DNA from 2 places in the Paenibacillus sp. WLX1005 genome. Region 1 is predicted to be linked to the other one. Evidence: predicted binding sites of a transcription regulator. Region 1 holds the regulator's gene; the other holds the start of a gene.
The links. The regulator LexA, encoded in region 1, represses DNA repair genes until DNA is damaged. The targets are predictions, from matches to a motif close to CGAACATATGTTCG.
Positions count from the first base shown of each region.

Region 2: parE (DNA topoisomerase IV subunit B) is a predicted target of LexA. The motif match lies at 4,624-4,637, and genes of this name have one in related genera.

Region 1 covers NZ_CP176756.1:3,121,814-3,129,038, forward strand. The annotation lists gene rnz (ribonuclease Z) at 1-294, opposite strand, end outside; gene ACE3MZ_RS13310 (cupin domain-containing protein) at 827-1,366, shown strand; gene ACE3MZ_RS13315 (HAD family hydrolase) at 1,543-2,337, opposite strand; gene ACE3MZ_RS13320 (methyltransferase) at 2,499-3,029, opposite strand; gene ACE3MZ_RS13325 (DUF896 domain-containing protein) at 3,231-3,428, opposite strand; gene ACE3MZ_RS13330 (LysM peptidoglycan-binding domain-containing protein) at 3,620-4,267, opposite strand; gene lexA (transcriptional repressor LexA) at 4,737-5,363, shown strand; gene ACE3MZ_RS13340 (hypothetical protein) at 5,439-5,858, opposite strand; gene ACE3MZ_RS13345 (hypothetical protein) at 6,134-6,367, opposite strand; gene ACE3MZ_RS13350 (glycoside hydrolase family 127 protein) at 6,425-7,225, opposite strand, start outside.
Region 2 covers NZ_CP176756.1:3,367,697-3,374,921, reverse strand. The annotation lists gene ACE3MZ_RS14365 (MerR family transcriptional regulator) at 1-14, opposite strand, end outside; gene ACE3MZ_RS14360 (SDR family oxidoreductase) at 95-979, shown strand; gene ACE3MZ_RS14355 (GDSL-type esterase/lipase family protein) at 1,271-2,119, shown strand; gene ACE3MZ_RS14350 (ABC transporter ATP-binding protein) at 2,282-3,184, shown strand; gene ACE3MZ_RS14345 (ABC transporter permease) at 3,177-4,166, shown strand; gene parE (DNA topoisomerase IV subunit B) at 4,874-6,853, shown strand; gene gyrA (DNA gyrase subunit A) at 7,150-7,225, shown strand, end outside.

The DNA.
Region 1 (7,225 bases):
CTGTTTGATGCCCGGAGGACCGTACACATCCAGCGATGTCAAACCGCCTTGATTGGAACGGCTCGATAGCAGCCCTGGCAATCCAAACAGATGATCGCCATGCAGATGAGTAATGAAGATTTTTTCTAACTTGCTCAGCTTCAATTGGGAGCGCAGTACCTGATGTTGCGTGCCTTCGCCGCAATCAAACATCCACAGTGCCTTGCGCTCCTCATATAGCCGCAATCCAATCGAGGTTACATTGCGCTGAAGCGTAGGCACACCAGCATTGGTACCTAGAAAATAAAGTTCCATACGTCAAACCTTCTCTCTATAATAACAGCACAATCATACGAATCATGCTTGTTTATGCAAATTGATAATATCCTTTATCATATCATGTTATGCGTATAGTAAAAAGCCGTTCAGCAAATAGAATATATACAGGGTAGCGACGAATGTTAATAACCAATATTGATATTGAGACCAGCTGTTTGGTTTTCTAAACTTATGCTTCATTTACCCTAACCAATATTGGGATAAGCAAAATGAATATGTTGCTATTTACATCTTGATTGTATGATATATGTCTCTCTTATTCTGCTGTTCCTTTTCCTACTATGCGTTTTCTTATGCCAACGTATAAATCAGACTTGAACCTAACATCAAGCTGCTATATGATCAAACGTAACACTTGCATAAACTTGCATTTTTAAGATTAAAGCTGCATTTCTCAATATTCGCTATGTATCAGCTTAAAATCATAATGAGTTTTTAATGAAACTATCGACAAGGTTCAACATATCTTTTATAATACTTAAAAAACCAAGGAAAGAAGGGTAATCCGATGGCTGAAATCAGAATTAGAAATACGGATGAAAGAATTTCCGGTGATGACAACGTACTAGCGTTTTTGAACCAGCATGAAGTTGTGTATGAGAAATGGGATGTATCCAAACTCGCTTCCGAGCTGAGTGAGAACTTCTCCCTGACAGATGAGCAAAAGCAAGAAGTGCTAAATACATTTGAATCTGAAATCAAAGACTTGTCTGCACGCCGCGGCTATCGTACATGGGATGTTATTACCCTGTCCGAAGCAACACCGGATCTGGAAGCGAAGCTTGCCAAATTCGAAGAGATTCATACTCATACCGAAGATGAGATCCGTGCAATTGTATCGGGTAATGGTATTTTCATCATCAAAAGCCCGGAACACGGCTACTTTGATGTAGAACTGGAGCCAGGTGATGTAATCTCTGTACCGGAAAATACACCTCACTTCTTCACACTAGTCGAAAACCGTAAAATCGTTGCAGTGCGCCTGTTTGTAGAAACAGACGGCTGGGTGGCACATCCATTTGCAGATTCTTCGTTCCAAAAAGCCTAAGCCAACGCTTGGATAAGTGTTATGTATTCCGGTTACAACGGATGAAATAATCATCTGCATCCTCTATAATGAATAGTCCATGAATAAAAATACGCTCCCGATTCGCAAAAGGTTTATCCTTTATGCTGCGGGAGCGTGTTTGTGTTTCCATATTGTATTGCTATTCTAGCGCTATATTATACAAGCTGTTCAGATATCTGGTGAATCTCACTCAAATGCTTGATTTCATAATTCGGCTGAATATCGCTGTCATTGGTTTTGGCATTGCGATTCAACCATACCGTGTTGATGCCAGCTGCCAGCCCGCCTTTGATGTCGGTCGTTAGCTTATCACCTACCATTAGCGCCTGTTCCGGCTGAACGTGCAGCAGCTCCAGCGCATGACGGAAAATCGACGGATCTGGTTTGCCTTTGCCATATGCGCCAGATACGAGAATGTGATCAAAAAACGGTGCCAGCTCTGGTACGCCGTCCAGCTTCTCCTGTTGCAATGCCGGACAACCATTGGTGAGCAGCAGCAGTTTCACTTTGCCCTGTAATTCACCGAGAATTTGCAGCGTTTCTTCATACATATGCGGACGATTGCGACGTTCCTGTACAAAACGATCTGCCAGCAATTGAGCCAGCTCTTCATTTTCTACACCAACTGCACTCAAACCTCTGCGCCAAGCTTCGGTGCGATAGATCGGTGCGATGCGTTCCAATTCACGAAATTCCGGTTGATCGCCAGCGCTGAATTGTGCCCATAGACCTTCAAATGGATTAATACCAATCATCTGGGTAAACGGAAACGTCTCATACGATTCATATAACGCACGCGCTTCACGACGCACAGCGGCTTCCAATTCGACTGTATCTACGCCTGCCTGCTCGGCAGCAAACAAGCAGGTTTGTTCAAATGCTTCTTCAATACTGCGTTCATCCCACAACAGCGTATCATCCAAATCAAACAAAACAGCTTCAATAGTCAAGTTCAAACCCTCCCGGCGATAGTTAAGCATATTGATATAGCGAAACAGGCAATCAAGAGCACAGCATATGATCTAATAACCTTCATATCCTCTGTCTCTCCGATATACCTGTTACTCTAATTTCATTCATTTATTGTAAATCATATAGTGGTATGACAATGTTACAGTTTATCTTCGATCGTAATGTGGTGCTGTGCTGCGAACATACGCAGATGCTCTGCCATCGCTGCTGTATCATAACGATTCAGCGTACGTGCGAATACCCATGCGCCACCTTTGGTGCTGTGCTCAATAACGACATAGCCTTTTTGCAAACGAATCTTCTTCACTTTGTCAGCGGTAATGATACGATCACGGTTAAACTTAGTCGTGATCAGGGAGTCTTTGCCGATTTTCAAATATGGACGACGGAAGTACAGAACGACTCCGAGGAATACATACAGCAGAACAGTCACAACAAACAAGATGGTGCTACTATTGGTCGCCGGATACATAATCCCCATGATACCGTATACAACTCCGAGCAGAACGAGCGTTGCCGGGAACACAAAATTGCGTCCTTTGTATGTGGTAAATTCGGATGCGGTATTACTGGTGCCGTTACTACCGATTCGATCTTGACCGGCTTTTTTGCGGCGATCGTTCACTTGCTTCGTATTGCGTTTGACTTGCCTTTCCCAGGAACGGGACATCGCATTTCCCCCTAAATAAAATTGATGAATATTACTTCTATTCAGACATGCAGAGTCCAAAAGCAGCTTCTGCACGCTCAAATACAGACAAACGCCGCAAATAAAAGAAGATGCCGGGGCTTGATCATGGATCAGCTGCGACATCCCTATATGGTTATTGCGTCGATGATCATAACCGGATTGGACGGGTCAGCCCGTCGTTTATTTGCCCTTTTCTTCCGTTTCACTGTCCTCGACCCATTCGATCGTGTCTAGTTGCTGACGGAAATTGCGGCGGATGTTGCCAAGATAAACGGCACGGAGTTCATCACGTTCTACTGTTTCTTCTTCAGTTAGACCGGATTCCTTCTTTTTACGTGCCAATTCGTTAATGCGTGCAATGATTACATCGATGTCCATAACTACCCTCCCAAAACTCTCTTTTCTAACTTTGACATGTAAAAAAAAGCTTGTCAAGGTTATTCACACCGTGACAAGCCACCAATATGGCATATATGTAAAACCGGAGGAGAACCGGTTCGTTAACTGTTAGATCAAGCATATCAAAACTGTCATATTAACGTAGGAAGTAACTTGCTTGCATATTCCTATTATCGTTGGTTCGGAATCACCAATACGTCACCGCTTTGAATCTCGCTGGTCGCCAAATTGTTCTCATCCCGAATCTCTGCGATGTAATCGCGAATATCAGCATCTGGTGCTTTGTATTGAGAAGCAATCGCCCACAGGCTGTCACCGTCAGATACGATTACATGTTGCTTCATCGCCGGAGATTCGTCCGCGACTACAAAGTGCTGTACTCCGCCATACAGCAATACACTCGCGAACAGCAGACAAACAAACATGCGTCCGGTGGAATTCCAATTCGACTTGCGGGATGGACGTTTGCGTTTCTTTTTACTATTTAGCGATTTGCGCGCGGTCATCTGAATCAGTTCTAGCGTTTTCTGCCGGAAGGTGCGATGCGACTTGCGTGTACCGGATGATTGGCGCTTGTTCTCGCCAGATACATACGTCCATTCGGTCACTGCCGGTTCTTGGGGCGATGCTGGATTGCGCACTGCTGAATTCTGACGGATATTGCCTGAGCGAGATGTAGAAATAGAAGATGCAGAGATGTTCGATGAGGCAGAAGTTGTATGAGAAGAACCGGTGTCTGTTCCTTTGACGATAGGCTCGATGGTTTGCGATTCCTGTTCTTGTTGGTGGATACTTTTATATGTAGAATATTTTAGCATGTGCTTCACGCTCCAAACGTTTGTTCTTGTTTTCCTGAAAAGAATATAACACGAACATATGTTTTGATCAAGCACTTTTTCGAACCTTTGTTCGCTTTTTAGTTAAAACAATACCGAATACCTGTTCCTATAATTGAATAGAGTCTACAGTACTGAATAATCTCCGTTTGTAAGTTGCCCTTTTACTTTCTATATCGATAAATTATGTAGTTGTAGTTGTAGTTGCTACATTCACAATTGCGTATAGTTGAATCTTTATATTTGGATACAGCGATCTGTAATTATTGAGATTCAACGATTGATTATTTATTTTTTGAAATGCAGGTTATTCTTAAAAATGAAGATCCTTTCATGTAACTTCTGTTCGCATTTTATATATTCTTGCTAAATTTTAGAACTTATGTTTGTGCGAACGGTAGTTCTGTGTTATACTTTTCCCAAACGTTACTAGTATTGGGGTTGATACGGTATGTCCAAGATTTCTAGCCGCCAACAGGCGATTCTGGAATTTATCCGGAATGAAGTAAAACTGAAAGGCTATCCGCCATCCGTTCGTGAGATCGGCGAAGCGGTCGGTCTTGCCTCCAGCTCCACTGTACACGGTCACCTTGATCGTTTGGAGAAGAAAGGCTTGATCCGTCGCGACCCGACTAAACCACGTGCGATTGAGCTGCTTGGTCAGGAAGAGTCCGAAAATAATCTGTTGTTTGCGCAATCGGTATCTCGTGTACCAATCATCGGTAAAGTAACTGCTGGTGTTCCGATTACTGCAACTGAGCATATTGAAGATTACTTCCCACTGCCACAGCAATTTACTGGTGATAACCAAATTTTTATGCTTTCCGTTATTGGCGATAGTATGATCGAAGCCGGTATTCACAACGGTGATTATGTGATCGTTCGTCAGCAACAAACCGCGGACAACGGCGATATCGTTGTTGCGATGACCGAAGATGACGAAGCAACTGTCAAAACCTTTTATAAGGAAAAAGACCATATTCGTCTTCAACCGGAGAATCCAACATACGAGCCGTTGCGCCTGACCCGTGTTACCATTCTTGGTAAAGTGGTTGGATTGTTCCGTAATTTGCACTGATTCTGCCCGGTATCAGCTGCATTACAAAAAGACTCCTGATCATCACATCAGGAGTCTTTTTTGTGCTTATTTATGTTATCCTTGCCTCGCTGTTACTTGCTGTTCACCGATATCACCCTTTTTCAATCGTGCCAATTCCATCCGGAACATTTGCATAAGTGCGTTGATATTAGTAATCTCGGCATGATGCTGACGTTCTAGTTCCTCAATTTTGGCGCTGAACACATCTTTGGCTTTGCTGGCGTGAAACATATAGGAGCTATAATCTTCATACGTCTGCCCTTGCGGCACACCGGTGCGCTCGACAGCGCTATAGATGTCCTCTAACCTGCGGCATACTTCATATTCATGCCGTACGTCAATGACTTCTTCGCCGGATACATTATTTTCATGAAGCGGATTATCAATCGTATACAGCTGTTTCAAACGGGCAGTTAAGTTTCTCAAATGCTGTTCGTATACAAGCGTCAATCGTTCTCTTACTTCTTCGTCCATCGCTTTTCCTCCTTGACAATGCAGGCATAGCCGCAGATGAATGGTTTGTTTTTCCAGTGTTTGCTTGTCCTGCTGAACTATATTACCCATGAGGCAGATATTCCTATCTTCGGCATAATGAGGTGGATATGTTATGGCTACCAATCAGCTTTTATTGAAAAAGAGGACAGCAAACACCGGTGTATGATCATACACCGGTGTAGCTTCAGACGATTATGCAGATGTGCTAATATGATATGCCTCTTTTAAAATATTCAGGTTTGTAGTAGTTCTGTTTAAAATAATTTCGTTTCCAGCACTTTAGCCATTAATGCTTTGAAATCTTTATTCTCTGCCTTTTCCGCCAGTTGATTTTCCATGGTGTTAAACTTTTCTGCCAGAAAATAGGCATTTAAATACAACGCTAAATGATCCTTGGCAATCGCTTCGGCATGCTGTTGTTGAGATACGTAACCAGTGATGACCTGCCCTGCAAATGTAGCGGGATGGATATTCACTTTATTCCGCATGCAAGATGTCCTCCTTTTGCCTTTGTTAGTAATAATGCTCTGCTGTGCAGGGTCTGTCTAGGATGTATGCAGCCATACTTGCATCTCACCAGACTTGCGATTCGCCCAGCTGTAATACGGAATCAGCGTCAAGGTATGCGGGACATATGTTCCTTTTACAAAGGAACGATACAATTCACCTGCCCACTCCGCTGCAATCTGCTGTCGCTGCGCCTCTACTTGAATCACACCTACGCCTCCGAGTAACTCCGGCTGGAACTGGTACGTGTACTCCGCTTCAGGCGATACTCGAATGAGATGTAGATTGTCACCATTATCCTCTTCTTCTGCGCAATACATGAGCGGTCCGCGCCCAATCGCCAGCTTGCCCTGATCGCTTCGTACTAATGGATGCGCCGCATACTGACGAATATCCATCGGCAAAATCAGTTTGATCTGATCCCCATCCTGCCATACTCTATGCAGTGCTATATATCCATCCTGCGGCTCTGCGATGACTGATTCGCCGTTTATCTGAAGCGTATAGCCATCTGCCCAATATGGAATACGTAGCGTAAATGTAAAGGCTACTGGTTCAGCAGTATGGATACTCATGTGCACCTGCCCTTCCCACGGCAACTGGCTATGCTGTTGTAGCTGCACTTGCTGACCGTTTAATTCCAGATGGGCTGTACCTGTTACGTACAGGTGCGTATGAATAATCTGATGCTCAGCATCCACGGTATACACATACTTGTGCAGCGATGTGAGCAGACGTGCCAGATTGGGTGGGCAGCAGGCGCAACCGAACCAGGCGGGACGCGTAAATTTGACATGACTTTTGCCTGGATCGTGGATGCTGTTCTCTGGACGCACTTC
Region 2 (7,225 bases), 250 kb from region 1:
ATTATAAATGCCAAATCTCCCTATTGCTATAGAGTAAACTCTATACTTTATGCTGTGTTTGTAAGCATTCAGATCACTCAGGGAGGGCTTTAATATGAACATATTCGTAACAGGCGCAACTGGATTTGTCGGCACAGCAGTTATACAGGAGCTATTGCAAGCAGGTCATCATGTCACTGGATTGGCACGGTCGGATGCGGCAGAGCAGAAGCTCAAGGATGCAGGGGTAAACGTACATCGTGGTTCTTTGGAGGATACCGATACTTTGCGGCAAGCGGCACGGGCAGCAGATGCTATTATTCATCTCGGTTTTATTCATGACTTCTCCAATTTTGCAGCGTCTGCTGAGATTGATCGTCAGGCAATTCTCGCGATGGGTAGCGAACTGGAAGGTACGGATAAACGCATCCTTTCCACATCGGGCACACTGATGTTAACATCAGGCAAACTAGGCACCGAAGAAGATCGTTCTTCCCAGCATTCCACGCGTCATTCTGAAGCAGCAGCTGAGGAGTTGTTCCAGCGTGGTGTTCATTCCTCCATTGTACGTCTGGCGCCGACTGTCCATGGCAAAGATGATTTTGGCTTCATTTACACACTTATACAGCTTGCACGCGAAAAAGGCTTTTCCGCTTACGTGGGTGACGGCAGTAATCGCTGGTCGGCAGTGCATCGTCTGGATGTAGCAGTTCTGTTCCGCAAAGCGATTGAGCAGGCAGCAGGTGGTTCTACTTTTCATGGAGTTGGCGAAAGCAGTATCCCTTTTAAAACGATTGCCGACGTGATCGGTCGTCATCTGAATGTGCCGGTGAGAAGTATTACGGCTGAACAAGCGCCAGAGCATTTTGGTTGGATCAATTTTGCGGCATCGGCGGATACCCCGATCTCCAGTGAGCTGACGCAGCAACGGCTAGATTGGAAACCGGTACATCAAGGATTGATGGAGGATTTGGAAGAAGGGCACTATTTTGATCGCTGAGTGACGATAGAAGCTTGTAGATAGCGGTTCACGAATGCTAGATATATTTTTGCAATGTTGTTCCATACACTGATATCGACATGCTTTCTCCGGGTAAAAGATAACGGCAGGCTGTATCGCCACTTTTACGATGGGGAAAGCATGTTTGTCGTATCTAAAAGATAGTGTCTGCATATTTGGAAGTTACCCGTATCCTTGTATATAATGAAGAAGACACAATGTTGCGTATGCAACCATTACAGACTGTCGTGTACATCTTATCTTTTCAAATGACTAGCTGGAGGTTCGTCTATGAAGCCCAATTCTTCATCTGCATCCATCTGGAGGATTACGAGCATTGCCTCCATTGTTGCCACCTTGCTGTTGATCGGCGGCTTTGTGTATGCCATCAATGATGTGATCAATCCGGTCGGCAGTACGTATACATCTGGCAGCAGCGGACAGGATAATACCGCTGGCTCGTCCGCAACCGATACGGCTCAGACTACTGTACCGTCATTGGCAGAAGGCGTGCGCATCGTATCGCTGGGCGATTCACTGGCAAAAGGCACCGGTGATGACGCCGGTAGTGGCTTTGTCCGCCGCACGGTTAGTTTATTGCAGCAGCAAGGCACCGACGCCAAGCTGGTTGCGAATCTTGGCATCAACGGTCAGAAAACGACTGCTATCTTGTCCTCGCTGGATCAGGCGGGTGTACAGCATACATTAAAGCAGGCGAATCTGATCATGTTATCAATCGGCGCCAATGATCTGTTTAATGGCGGTGAAGCGCTTGGCAATCTGGAGCAGGAAGCGCCTAGTGCCACACAGCTACTGAAGGCAGAGCCAGAAACGGCAGTCCGTTTGCAGAAAATCCTTACGAAAATTGCGGAGATCAATCCCGATGCGCAAATTCTATACCTTGGATTGTACAATCCATTTGGCGATCTGAAGGAGCTACGCGTGCCTGCGAATGAAGCGGTCACGGCTTGGAACACATCCGTGATGGGCATGATAAATGAACAGCAGCATATGATGCTGATTCCGACCTTTGACTTGTTCCAGAACAACCTGTCGCGCTATCTGTCATCCGACCATTTTCACCCGAACGGAGACGGATATGAGCAGATTGCGACCCGGATTGTGCAAAGTCTGCAATAGTATTCACATCCCCATTTGCGTCATAGGAAGGAGCCGTATCGCATGAACAACCCCGGATTGAATCTCCCTATCAGTCAATCGCATATCGTTACATCTACGTTGCCACAGGAACACGAAATCGTTCTGTCGGCTGAACATGTTAAGAAGAAAATCGGCAAACGCATGATCATCAAGGACGTGACCTTTAACGTGCGCGCAGGTGAAATCTTCGGTTTCCTCGGACCGAATGGAGCCGGTAAGACGACGACCATCCGTATGCTTGTCAATCTGATCCGTCCAACGGAAGGCAAGATTACGATCTGCGGCTACGACGTGACCCGTGAACCAGAAAAAGCGCTTGCTTATGTCGGCTCTATCGTTGAGAACCCGGAAATGTATCCATATCTGACGGGCTGGGAAAATCTACAGCATTTCGCCCGTATGCAGCCCGGTGTGGATGAAGAGCGTATTATGGAAGTCACGCGAATTGTACGTCTAGATGAGCGTATCCACGATAAAGTGAGCAAATACTCGCTTGGTATGCGCCAGCGGCTCGGCATCGCGCAAGCATTGCTTGGACGCCCGCGACTGCTTATTTTAGATGAGCCAACCAACGGTCTTGATCCGAAAGGGATTCGGGATATGCGTCTGTTTATTCGCGAATTGGCTGCACAGGGAATGGCAGTGTTCGTTTCCAGTCATTTGTTGAGCGAGATTCAGTTGCTCTGTGATCGTGTCGCCATCGTTGGCAGCGGTCGTGTAATCGCGGTTGGCAGTGTAAGCGAACTGGTGGAGGATAAGGAGCATCTTGTCATCTGGGAATTGGAACCGGTGGAGCAGGGAACTGCATTGCTACAATCGTTGCCTGATATTACCGTACTTGATCTGAGCGAAGCGCATTTGGATAACGATACCGCCGCTTCACTCACAACCGGCAGTATCATTACCCGTACCCCGGAAGAGCGTATTGCGACGACCATTCAAGCTTTGGTACAAGCCGGTATTGCCGTGAACAATGTACGCAAACTAAATCCTACCCTGGAGCAGCTGTTCCTCGGCATAACGGAAGGTGAGACGATTGAATAGCATCTGGCCGCTCGTACAGAACGAAACGATCAAGATTATCAAGAAAAAGAGATTCTATGTCGTGCTGCTAGTGCTGCTTGTACTTGTGCCGATGTTCACCTACGCCTCCATGCGCGAAGCTCAGGAAAATCGCCAGAAATTTGGTGATGATTGGCGTACTGAGCTGCAACAGGCAATTACCGACAATCAGAACTCGCTCGGCAGCGACCGTGTACCAGAGGAATGGAAAAAGTACCGCCGGATCTTCATCCAGCAGATGCAATATTATTTGCAAAATGACGTCAATCCGAATGAACCGGGCGGCGTCACATTCACCCGTGAGTTTCTGGACAATTCTAGCAGCTTGTTTATCCCGTTATTGATTATGACGATTGCTTCAGATCTCGTATCTGGCGAACGGACTGGCGGTACGATCAAGATGTTGCTGACGAGACCGGTGCGCAGGTGGAAAATCCTGCTCAGTAAGATCATTACGCTCGTCATGTTCGTATCGCTGATTGTTATATCCACCTTTATTATCTGTTACGGTATATCCGGGCTAGTATTTGGGTATTCCGGGTTTACGATACCGGTGTTTACCGGATTCCAGCCGAGTGATACCGGAGTCAATATGGATACGGTGCATGCGATTGACCAGTGGCAATTCATTCTAATGCAGCTGGGATTGATCTGGTTCGTCGGTCTGACCGTCGGCTTGCTGGCATTTATGGTGTCTGTGCTGGTGCGCAGTACTGCCGCCAGTATCGTCATTATGATGGCAGCACTTATTGCCGGGACGATCTTAACGAACATGGCGGCATCATGGAGTAGTGCGAAGTATTTGTTTATGGTCAATCTTGGATTGACTGATTATCTATCCGGTAGCCCTGCTCCGATTGAAGGCATGACCTTGCCATTCTCGCTCGCCGTGCTTGGGACATGGGCAGCCGTTTCGCTCATCATTTCCTTTGCTGTCTTTACGAAGCGTGATGTGCTGAATTAGAATTGATCAATCATCATAATTCCTGTCTGTCGACAACAATTGCGTGTCGGTAGACAGGTTTTTTTGCATGCAGAGACGAGGATGTAGAATCTACTTAGATGAGATGATAGTGCTAAAACAATGCTGAAATAGTGTGGAAGATTAAGCTCAATTCAATATGTCATAGACCACACTTTCCCATAAAATAGGCAAGGGAACGACACAAAAAATCCATATGAATCGTATATCGTTTACAGATGGCGGTTTATATTTTTCGCAAACTTGCCGAGAAAAGAGATATCAACGTTGTACAAACGGTTTAAATGTATATCATCTCTCAAGGCGACAGACATCATACGCTGCTACTCTGTCCACAAGTTCCTAACCGGAATACGTAAACGCGAGACATACATCGCGATTATGCGCAATATTCCCTTTACGAAAGTCATGATATAGATTAGAATGAATAAAGGAAATGCAAACATGTGTTTGGGTATTGCGAACATGATTTTGCGATATTACATTTTATGTAAATCTAAAATGTGCGTTGGACGCTAGGTATGATATGCTTAACCGATGTAAATTATCTTAAATATATATCCAGTAGTAGTTAGACAGCGGCTTTATTGTTCATCTGCTCTGGTATAATCGCGGATGAACCATTATACTAGCAAAGCGTAGTTCAAACAGGACCTAGCAATATTGAAATGAACAAAGGGGGACCTTGAATGGTCGAGATCGATTCCAGAACAACTTCATCCCGTGGCGTGAACCCGCAGTCGTCCGGGTATGATGCTGACGACATTCAGGTGCTCGAAGGGCTTGTCGCCGTACGGAAGCGTCCGGGGATGTATATCGGTAGTACAAGTTCGTCCGGACTGCATCACCTTGTCTGGGAGATTGTGGACAATGCAGTCGACGAGCATCTTGCCAAACATTGCAACAGAATTGAAATCAGCCTCAATAAAGACGGTTCGGTAACCGTATATGATAACGGCCGCGGCATTCCGACGGGCATGCACAAAAGCGGCATCCCGACACCGCAGGTCGTCTTTACGATTTTGCACGCCGGTGGTAAATTCGGCGGTGGTGGATATAAGAAATCTGGCGGTCTGCACGGCGTAGGTGCATCGGTAACGAATGCCCTATCCGAATGGCTGGAAGTCGAGATTTACCGTGATGGTAGTATTCACCGTCAGCGTTTTGAATACTGGACGGACAAAAAGGGCAAAGAGCATGTTGGCGAGCCAGTGAGCGGACTTGAAGTGATCGGCAAAACGAAAATTACCGGCACCAAAGTTACCTTTAAACCGGATATTCGTGTATTCCAGAACGGCATTGCGCTGAACTATGATACATTGTCTGAGCGTCTGCAAGAGATTGCATTCTTGAACTCCGGTCTGGAGATTCTGCTCAAGGACGATCGGAACGACAAAGAAGATCGCTTTTATTATGAAGGCGGCGCCAGTCAATTTGTCGAGTACCTAAATGAAGGCAAAGACGTACTGCATGATGTGATTCACTTCAATGCAGAGCGCGACGATATCGAAGTGGAGATTGCCATGCAGTATAATGCAGGCTACACCGAGACAATCGCTTCTTTTGTTAACTCGATTCCGACACGCGGCGGCGGTACGCACGAAACAGGCTTCAAAACTGCCTATACGCGTGTACTGAACGATTATGCCCGCAAGAACGCTATGATCAAGGAAAAGGATAAAAACCTTGAGGGCGGCGATCTACGTGAAGGCATGATGGCGGTCATCAGTGTCAAGATGTCCGAAGTCGAATTTGTTGGTCAGACGAAGGATCAATTGGGTAGTTCGTCCGCACGCGGTGCGGTGGATGCGGTTGTAGCTGAGAACATGCAGCGTTTTCTTGAAGAAAACCCGCAGGTCGGTCAGAAACTGATCAAAAAGGCAGTTCAGGCATCCCGTGCGCGTGAAGCGGCGCGGAAAGCGCGCGACGATATGCGTACCGGTCGCAAACGCAGCGAAAGCTCCAACCTGAACGGCAAGCTGAGTCCGGCACAGTCCAAGGACTTTTCCAAAAATGAATTATTCATCGTCGAAGGTGATTCCGCGGGCGGTTCAGCGAAACAAGGTCGCGATTCCAAAACGCAAGCGATTTTGCCACTCAAAGGAAAACCGATGAACCCGGAAAAAGCAAAATTGGCAGATGTGATGAAAAACGAGGAATATCGTGCGATCACCGCAGCAATCGGTGCAGGCATTGGTACCGAATTTGCCTTTGAAGATAGCAATTATGCCAAAATCATCATCATGACCGATGCCGATACCGATGGAGCGCATATTCAGGTGCTGCTGCTGACGTTCTTCTATCGGTACATGAAACCGCTGATCGATCAAGGGCGTATCTATATTGCTCAGCCGCCGCTGTACAAAATTACGCAGCGCTCCGGGAAAAAGACCGATGAGCAATATGCTTGGACCGACGAGCAGCTGGAGCAATCGCTCAAAAAATATGGCAAAAACGTCGAATTGCAGCGTTACAAAGGACTTGGTGAGATGAACCCGGATCAATTGTGGGAAACGACAATGAACCCGGAAAGCCGTACGTTGCTGCAAGTACAGATCGAAGATGCTGCCAAAGCAGAACGCCGCGTCTCCACATTGATGGGTGACAAGGTCGATCCGCGTAAACGCTGGATTGTCGAAAATGTTGATTTCACCGAGTACGTCGAGTAACCAGATGATTGTAATGATCGTTATATTCTATACAAGCAAGTAAAGGCAAATACAAGCAAGCATATAGGCAGACTAGACCGATGGTACTATTGCTTTTCGATAGAAGAAACACACAACAACAAGCTTGATGTAGAGTATGACGCATCATCCACTGTTATATAAGCTGTAAGCAAACAACAAAGCTGCCAGCTGCAAATGGGAATGAGACACCTGTGTGGATGGCTTTCATTCCTTTTTGCATGGTGCAGCATTTGATCACAATCCGGCTGGACCGGAGGGTAAGGTAAGGTGAGTGAATGGCTACGAATGAAAAATATATGCCGGCGTTTCTGGAAGAAGTCGTCGGTGACCGTTTTGGTCGATATTCCAAAT